2 regions of the Paenibacillus hebaui genome follow, and region 2 is predicted to be linked to the other one. Evidence: a T-box and tRNA genes for the amino acid it is inferred to sense, from the RefSeq annotation. Region 2 holds a T-box; the other holds one or more tRNA genes.
The links. The T-box of region 2 lies ahead of tyrS (tyrosine--tRNA ligase). A T-box ahead of a tRNA ligase gene usually reads a tRNA of that ligase, here a tRNA-Tyr.
Positions count from the first base shown of each region.

Region 1: it encodes a tRNA-Tyr, which carries the amino acid that the T-box ahead of tyrS (tyrosine--tRNA ligase) is inferred to sense. The anticodon was not compared.

Region 1 is NZ_CP196836.1:5,983,001-5,986,385, forward strand. Features, by position in the region: gene ACR32F_RS27145 (helix-turn-helix domain-containing protein) at 1-114, shown strand, start outside; gene ACR32F_RS27150 (class I SAM-dependent methyltransferase) at 320-1,237, opposite strand; tRNA gene ACR32F_RS27155 (tRNA-Leu) at 1,492-1,570, opposite strand; tRNA gene ACR32F_RS27160 (tRNA-Cys) at 1,606-1,679, opposite strand; tRNA gene ACR32F_RS27165 (tRNA-Gly) at 1,686-1,760, opposite strand; tRNA gene ACR32F_RS27170 (tRNA-Gln) at 1,765-1,839, opposite strand; tRNA gene ACR32F_RS27175 (tRNA-His) at 1,852-1,924, opposite strand; tRNA gene ACR32F_RS27180 (tRNA-Trp) at 1,955-2,028, opposite strand; tRNA gene ACR32F_RS27185 (tRNA-Tyr) at 2,036-2,121, opposite strand; tRNA gene ACR32F_RS27190 (tRNA-Thr) at 2,131-2,206, opposite strand; tRNA gene ACR32F_RS27195 (tRNA-Phe) at 2,225-2,300, opposite strand; tRNA gene ACR32F_RS27200 (tRNA-Asp) at 2,395-2,472, opposite strand; tRNA gene ACR32F_RS27205 (tRNA-Met) at 2,500-2,573, opposite strand; tRNA gene ACR32F_RS27210 (tRNA-Val) at 2,594-2,669, opposite strand; tRNA gene ACR32F_RS27215 (tRNA-Glu) at 2,739-2,810, opposite strand; tRNA gene ACR32F_RS27220 (tRNA-Ser) at 2,817-2,908, opposite strand; tRNA gene ACR32F_RS27225 (tRNA-Asn) at 2,912-2,987, opposite strand; rRNA gene ACR32F_RS27230 (23S ribosomal RNA) at 3,055-3,385, opposite strand, start outside.
Region 2 is NZ_CP196836.1:4,167,944-4,171,328, forward strand. Features, by position in the region: gene ACR32F_RS18420 (YxcD family protein) at 1-96, shown strand, start outside; gene tyrS (tyrosine--tRNA ligase) at 237-1,496, opposite strand; T-box leader at 1,616-1,837, opposite strand; gene ACR32F_RS18430 (DMP19 family protein) at 1,937-2,386, opposite strand; gene ACR32F_RS18435 (hypothetical protein) at 2,426-2,587, opposite strand; gene ACR32F_RS18440 (protein adenylyltransferase SelO) at 2,735-3,385, opposite strand, start outside.

The sequences.
Region 1 (3,385 bases), 1.8 Mb from region 2:
CGGCTTTGTTACAATAACCCGCAGAACTTTATCCGTTCTTTTCGTAAATGGGAAGGTATCACGCCTGGACAGTATAGGGAACGTAAACTGAAGTCTGATCAAGCGAAATATTGAGCGGCTCTTTTGAGGACAGTAGGACGGGTATGTCTATAGTTAAAGCGTAGACCAATGGAACATGGAGCGAATAGCGTGTGCTCCATTGATTAGACAGTAACAACGCTAAATAAAGATGTCCCATATGCCATTCATGTTCATGGCATATGGGACATCCCCTTTCGATCATATCTGGAAGAATGGTTACTGATATCAATTACTACGCTTAGCTGCGTAGCACTTTCATGTTCGGTTGTTCCAGTTGAATCAGAATTTTGCCGAACTTCCCACCTCTCGAGAACTTAACCACACCATCTTTGTAAGTGTCTCGAATATATTTTTCAGCCAAGGCAAGTGAACCTTCATCCGTTGGCAGTTCGTGCGAGCGAAACCATTCCTGAAGCTTATCGACGACCTCCTCAGTAGACATCTCAATACAACTTGTTTCTTTAGTGATCAAGGTGGTGTAAGAATAACCTTTCAAGTACAGCAACTGTTGTATAAACCCCATATCCCCAGTGATGCCTGATGGATAAACACCTAATACCTCTTTAAGCTCATCGAATAGTGTATGTTCTTTGGGCCCAGCCATCGTGCTGATGTAAACATACTTTTGGGCAGTGCTGATCGCCTGTTCGATCGTTTCCCAGTTGGACATTGCCGGGCACATCGATGCAAAGGCGAAGTCATATTTCTTTTCCCAGCCCTTCTCCTGAATCGATATGTCTTCGAATCGTTCTGATATGACATCAATACTGGATTGCAAGGACAGAGGAATCTTCTCTTTCATTAATGAATTGAATAGCTTGTAGGGTTCTACAGCTGTAATGGACGCTCCTCTGTTCGCAAAAGGGATCGTAAAGATGCCTGAGGCTGCTCCAATGTCCAATATAGATAAACCGTTAAGATCCACTCCCTGATTCTCAATCCAGCCTATGATGCGTTCGGTTCTTTGTTTTCCTTGTTCAGTAAACGACTGTTGATGATATTCCCTGGCCCATCGTTCATATACTTCTTCTTTATCAGGTGAGAAACTCTGCTGTTTGTATATTGAACTTGTCGACTGATTCTTCCACTCCTCTTCCCATACAGATGGATCGAATAAAATCTCAGAGTACTTTGATACGTGTATTTCCTTAGACATGCTGCTTCACTCCATTTCCTTTGATAAACTATAGAACTACATAATAAATAACTTAAATAAATACAAATCCAAACTTAATAGATCCTCAATATCTATTATTAACACAAAAAATAAAAGACTTTACTTATCTACAATGTATTTAATCAAATATACCTCAATACATAAAAGAATGCAACGCTGTAATTCAAACAGAAACAATATATCATAAAAATAGACCTATAAATCGCCGAAGCAATTCATAGGTCTATTAAGTATACCGGCGAGAGGACTCGAACCTCCACGGTTTCCCACTCGATTTTGAGTCGAGCGCGTCTGCCATTCCGCCACGCCGGCACATTTGATTTGTTGCATAGTTTGTAAAAATATACTGGAGGCGCCACCCAGATTCGAACTGGGGATAAAGCTTTTGCAGAGCTGTGCCTTACCACTTGGCTATGGCGCCACATTTTGGAGCGGACGACGGGAATCGAACCCGCGACCCTCGCCTTGGCAAGGCGATGCTCTACCGCTGAGCCACGTCCGCAAAATGGCTGGGGATATAGGATTTGAACCTATGCATGACGGAGTCAAAGTCCGTTGCCTTACCGCTTGGCTAATCCCCAAAAAAACAAAAGGGCGATCGAGGGGAATTGAACCCCCGAATGCCGGATCCACAAACCGGTGCGTTAACCACTTCGCCACGACCGCCACAATAAAATATATCTTTAAAAATTTAATTGGCAGGGGCAGCAGGAATTGAACCCACACCAACGGTTTTGGAGACCGTTGTTCTACCTTTAAACTATGCCCCTATAAAACTGGTGGAGGATGATGGATTCGAACCACCGAACCCGTACGGGAGCAGATTTACAGTCTGATGCGTTTGGCCACTTCGCTAATCCTCCAGGATTAAATGGTGCCGGCGAGAGGACTTGAACCCCCAACCTACTGATTACAAGTCAGTTGCTCTACCAGTTGAGCTACACCGGCGTATTAAGTTGTGATAAATGGTGGCTCGGGACGGAATCGAACCGCCGACACGAGGATTTTCAGTCCTCTGCTCTACCGACTGAGCTACCGAGCCATAATAAAGTTTAAACCTGAAACGTTACACTTTATCTAGGGCGTCGATGCCTAATAGCAGATTTAGTGAACAGCTTCCTCATGAAGAATAAAAATGGCGGAACCGACGGGATTCGAACCCGCGATCTCCTGCGTGACAGGCAGGCATGTTAGGCCAACTACACCACGGTTCCAGATTACTTTCAATTAAGAAAGATTAATTGCGGGGGCAGGATTTGAACCTGCGGCCTTCGGGTTATGAGCCCGACGAGCTACCGGGCTGCTCCACCCCGCGTCGTTATTCAAAAATAGATATGGTGGAGGCTGAGGGGATCGAACCCCCGACCCTCTGCTTGTAAGGCAGATGCTCTCCCAGCTGAGCTAAGCCTCCGAACAACACATTTATGAGTTTAACATAAATCTCTTGTGAAAATCAACTTCTTTTTTTGAAGTTAAAATATGACCCGTAGGGGATTCGAACCCCTGTTACCTCCGTGAAAGGGAGGTGTCTTAACCCCTTGACCAACGGGCCTTACTATGGCGGAGAGAGAGGGATTCGAACCCTCGAGACGCTTGTGACGCCTACACGATTTCCAATCGTGCTCCTTCGGCCAGCTCGGACACCTCTCCATATGGCTCCCCGAACAGGGCTCGAACCTGTGACAACTCGATTAACAGTCGAGTGCTCTACCAACTGAGCTATCAGGGAATATGCTTCAGAGATCATTCTCTGAAAACTAGATTCGAAACGAAATTTGCGATTTACAACCTGCATATTGGATAAGCCCTCGACCGATTAGTACTGGTCAGCTCCATGCATTGCTGCACTTCCACCCCCAGCCTATCTACCTCGTCGTCTTCAAGGGGTCTTACATACTGGGAAATCTCATCTTGAGGGGGGCTTCACGCTTAGATGCTTTCAGCGCTTATCCCTTCCGTACATAGCTACCCAGCGGTGCTCCTGGCGGAACAACTGGTACACCAGCGGTACGTCCATCCCGGTCCTCTCGTACTAAGGACAGCTCCTCTCAAATTTCCTACGCCCACGACAGATAGGGACCGAACTGTCTCACGACGTTCTGAACCCAGCTCGCGTACCGCTTTAAT
Region 2 (3,385 bases):
CTGCGCTACCTGCATAGTGAATACAACATCCGGGCATACCGTGAGAATGTAAGGCTTGATCTGGATGAAGAGATCACAGCGATTGTAAATCAATAATATACGCCATCTGCGGATGGAATAGTAAAAGACCGTCTCCATCATGTCATTGACATGAATGGAGACGGTCTTTTTGTGTTCCTTGGGAAGGTAAAACATCCGTTATGACCTTTCCAGGATTCATACGATTGCTAAGAATACTACTTCAACTTCACCAAACTGTAGTTCTTCTTGCCTTTACGGATAATGATGAATTTACCACCGATGGCGTGCTCTGCGGAGACCGTGAATTCCAGCTCCGTAATTTTCTCACCGTTCATGGAGATCGCTCCTTTGGTGACATCCTCACGTGCCTGACGTTTGGATGGCTCCAGGCCAAGATCCACGAGCCAGTCTACAATATTTTTCGCTTCACCGTCGGTTTCGAACGTTGGCATTTCCTTGAAGCCCTGCTCGATTTCGCCTGCTGTAAGAGAACGAATATCTCCGCTGAACAGTGCTGCGGTAATACGTTTCGCCTGCTCCAGCATGTCGTCGCCGTGAACGAATTTCGTCATTTCTTCAGCGAGCGCCTTTTGTGCTTCACGCTTATGCGGCTCGGTTTCTACTTTTTCCGCTAAAGCCTCAATTTCTTCTTTGCTCAGGAACGTGAAGTATTTCAGGTATTTGATCACATCACGGTCATCGGTATTCGCCCAGAACTGGTAGAATTCAAATGGAGTTGTCTTGTTTGGATCAAGCCAGATGGCACCGCCCGCCGATTTACCAAATTTAGTACCGTCTGCTTTGAGCATGAGTGGAATCGTCAGACCATAAGCTTTTGCTTCTGATCCTTCTTTTTTCCGAATCAGATCAAGACCACTTGTGATGTTGCCCCATTGATCAGAACCGCCGATTTGCAGCTGAACATCCTCATGTTGGAACAGGTGCAGGTAATCGAGCGATTGGAGAATCTGGTAGGAGAACTCGGTAAACGAGATTCCGTCTTCCAGTCTGCTCGCAACCACGTCTTTGGCCAGCATCGTGTTGAGGTTAAAGTTCTTCCCGTAGTCGCGCAAAAATTCAATCACATTGATTTTATGTGTCCAGTCGTAATTGTTTACCATACGTACCTGATTGTCTCCATCGGTGACAAAGAGCTTTTTCATTTGTGCAGTCAGAGCATCCACATTAGCCTGTACTTCTTCCATCGTTTGCAGGGAACGCTCCGATTGACGACCACTTGGATCACCAATGGTGCCTGTAGCTCCCCCAATCAGAATGACAGGACGGTGGCCGGCGAGTTGGAAACGTTTCAGCATCATAAACGGAATTAAATGCCCAATATGCATGCTGTCACCTGTAGGGTCAACTCCACAGTACAAGGAAACCGACGTCGTCTCAGTCAACTCACGAAGACCCTCCGCATCCGTCTGTTGGTTAATAGCATCGCGCCATTCCAGTTCATCAATAATATTCAAAACAAACAACCCCTTCTCTATCCATTGGTATTAGTCCATGATTTACGTTAATTCATAAAGAGCTAAGCCTGGTGAGACTTTTTTGGACACAAAAAAATCGCCGCCTTGTCTTCAATAGACATAGGGACGATTATCATAACCGTGGTACCACCCAACTTGCACAGACAACAGCTTACACGCTGTCCATACCGCTTTCGGCAAAATATCGATCGCCATTCCGCTTGGCATTACCCAAGTACTCCAGAGTGTAATTCGCAGCCCTTGTATGTATCAGGTTCCATCACCCCCTGACTTTCTGTAACAGGGACAAAGCCGCTACTGCGCTCTATCAACGTAATTCATGTATTCAATTTATAGCCAGTATAGCCGAACGTTAAAATCATTGCAAGGGCAAGTGTACAATCTCTAGACCGAACGATAGATGCGAGCCTGCACCCAACTTATAGAGTCATCATTTTTAACTTCCCGTGATAATAATCAAAGGCCTTCTGCGCGATCTGATCCTCATTGGCCCAGAATTGCTGATCCAGTGTATCCAGCTGTTGCTCCTGTTCTGCTGTTAGATATTGAGGAATATCCCACAGCTCTGTAAGCCTTTCATCCTCTTCCAAATGCTCAATGCAGCCGTATGCTGACTTTATAATCTCCAACACTTGAGTCGCACCAATGGTATGTAATGCCCGCAAGGCATGGAGATATGCCTCTTCGCCCCAGTTGCAGAAAAACTGTATAAAGCCACCGTTAAAGACATCCACCTCTAACAGCCATATAGCAGCAATTTCCTGCTCATTTGGAGTTAACGCAGCCCATCCCTGTGCAGATTCATTCTTTTTCTCGACAAATGATACCGCATACTCATACCAGATATCATTGATATCCTGTTCACTCACGTCAATCACCTCTCTTTTCTTGGTTTTAGTGTCTGCCGTTCAAGCTCCTGACGTTTGCCTGACATATGGAACACCTTCCCATTTAAAGGTCTCAAACAAACGATTAACATAGTTCTCCATCTGTTCCCTACGGAATGATGTCTGCACAAGCAACTTTATAAGAATGGCTGCCAGTTCTCGTTTACTTCGGATGTTGGACATGAAATCACCCACTTCAAAAAGTTACACACTTCTATTTCATTTGGTTGCACGATCTTTCTCCGAATTCAGTAAGAACGGTGAAAGCTGACGTTGACCTCATAATGAAAAAGCTGCCAATGGCAGCCTCTTCATTACACACATTTTCAATCAAGTCCCACAAAAAGTCTGATAAGACGTATCGCATTGTGCAGGCAGTTTAGCATATTCAGCTTGATCATGGGAATGCGCGTACGGGCTTGCCAGAACAGCAAGAAGCTTTTCCATCACACTAAGGTCTCCATGATTCTCCGCTCGTTCAAGTGCTTCTTCTACCCGATGATTCCGAGGAATTACCGCCGGATTGCTGTCTTTCATCAATTGCTGCGAAACATCCTTCGCTTCCTGCTGTCTGCCCAACCTTGCCTGCCACCGATCGTTCCATTCAGCAAACTCTGAAGTGCCAAACCAAGAATTCCTCTCCAACGTATCAAAGGTCAATGCCAGGAAAGTATTGGTGTAATCTGCATTATGCTTCTCCATGAGTTCAAGAAGGTCTCTGATTAGCGTTTCGTCCTCAGCCTCTTCATTAAACAAACCCAACTTGGATCTCATACCGGAGAGCCAATGATGATGATACAACTCAGAGAACTGGGCAATGGCAGTCTGAGCGATTTGCACAGCCTGTTCTTCATCTTCATGCAGCAGCGGCAGAAGTGTCTCGGCAAATCGAGCCAAATTCCAGCCACCAATATACGGTTGATTGCCGTAGGCATACCGACCTTGTGTATCAATTGAACTGAATACTGTCGCCGGATTATA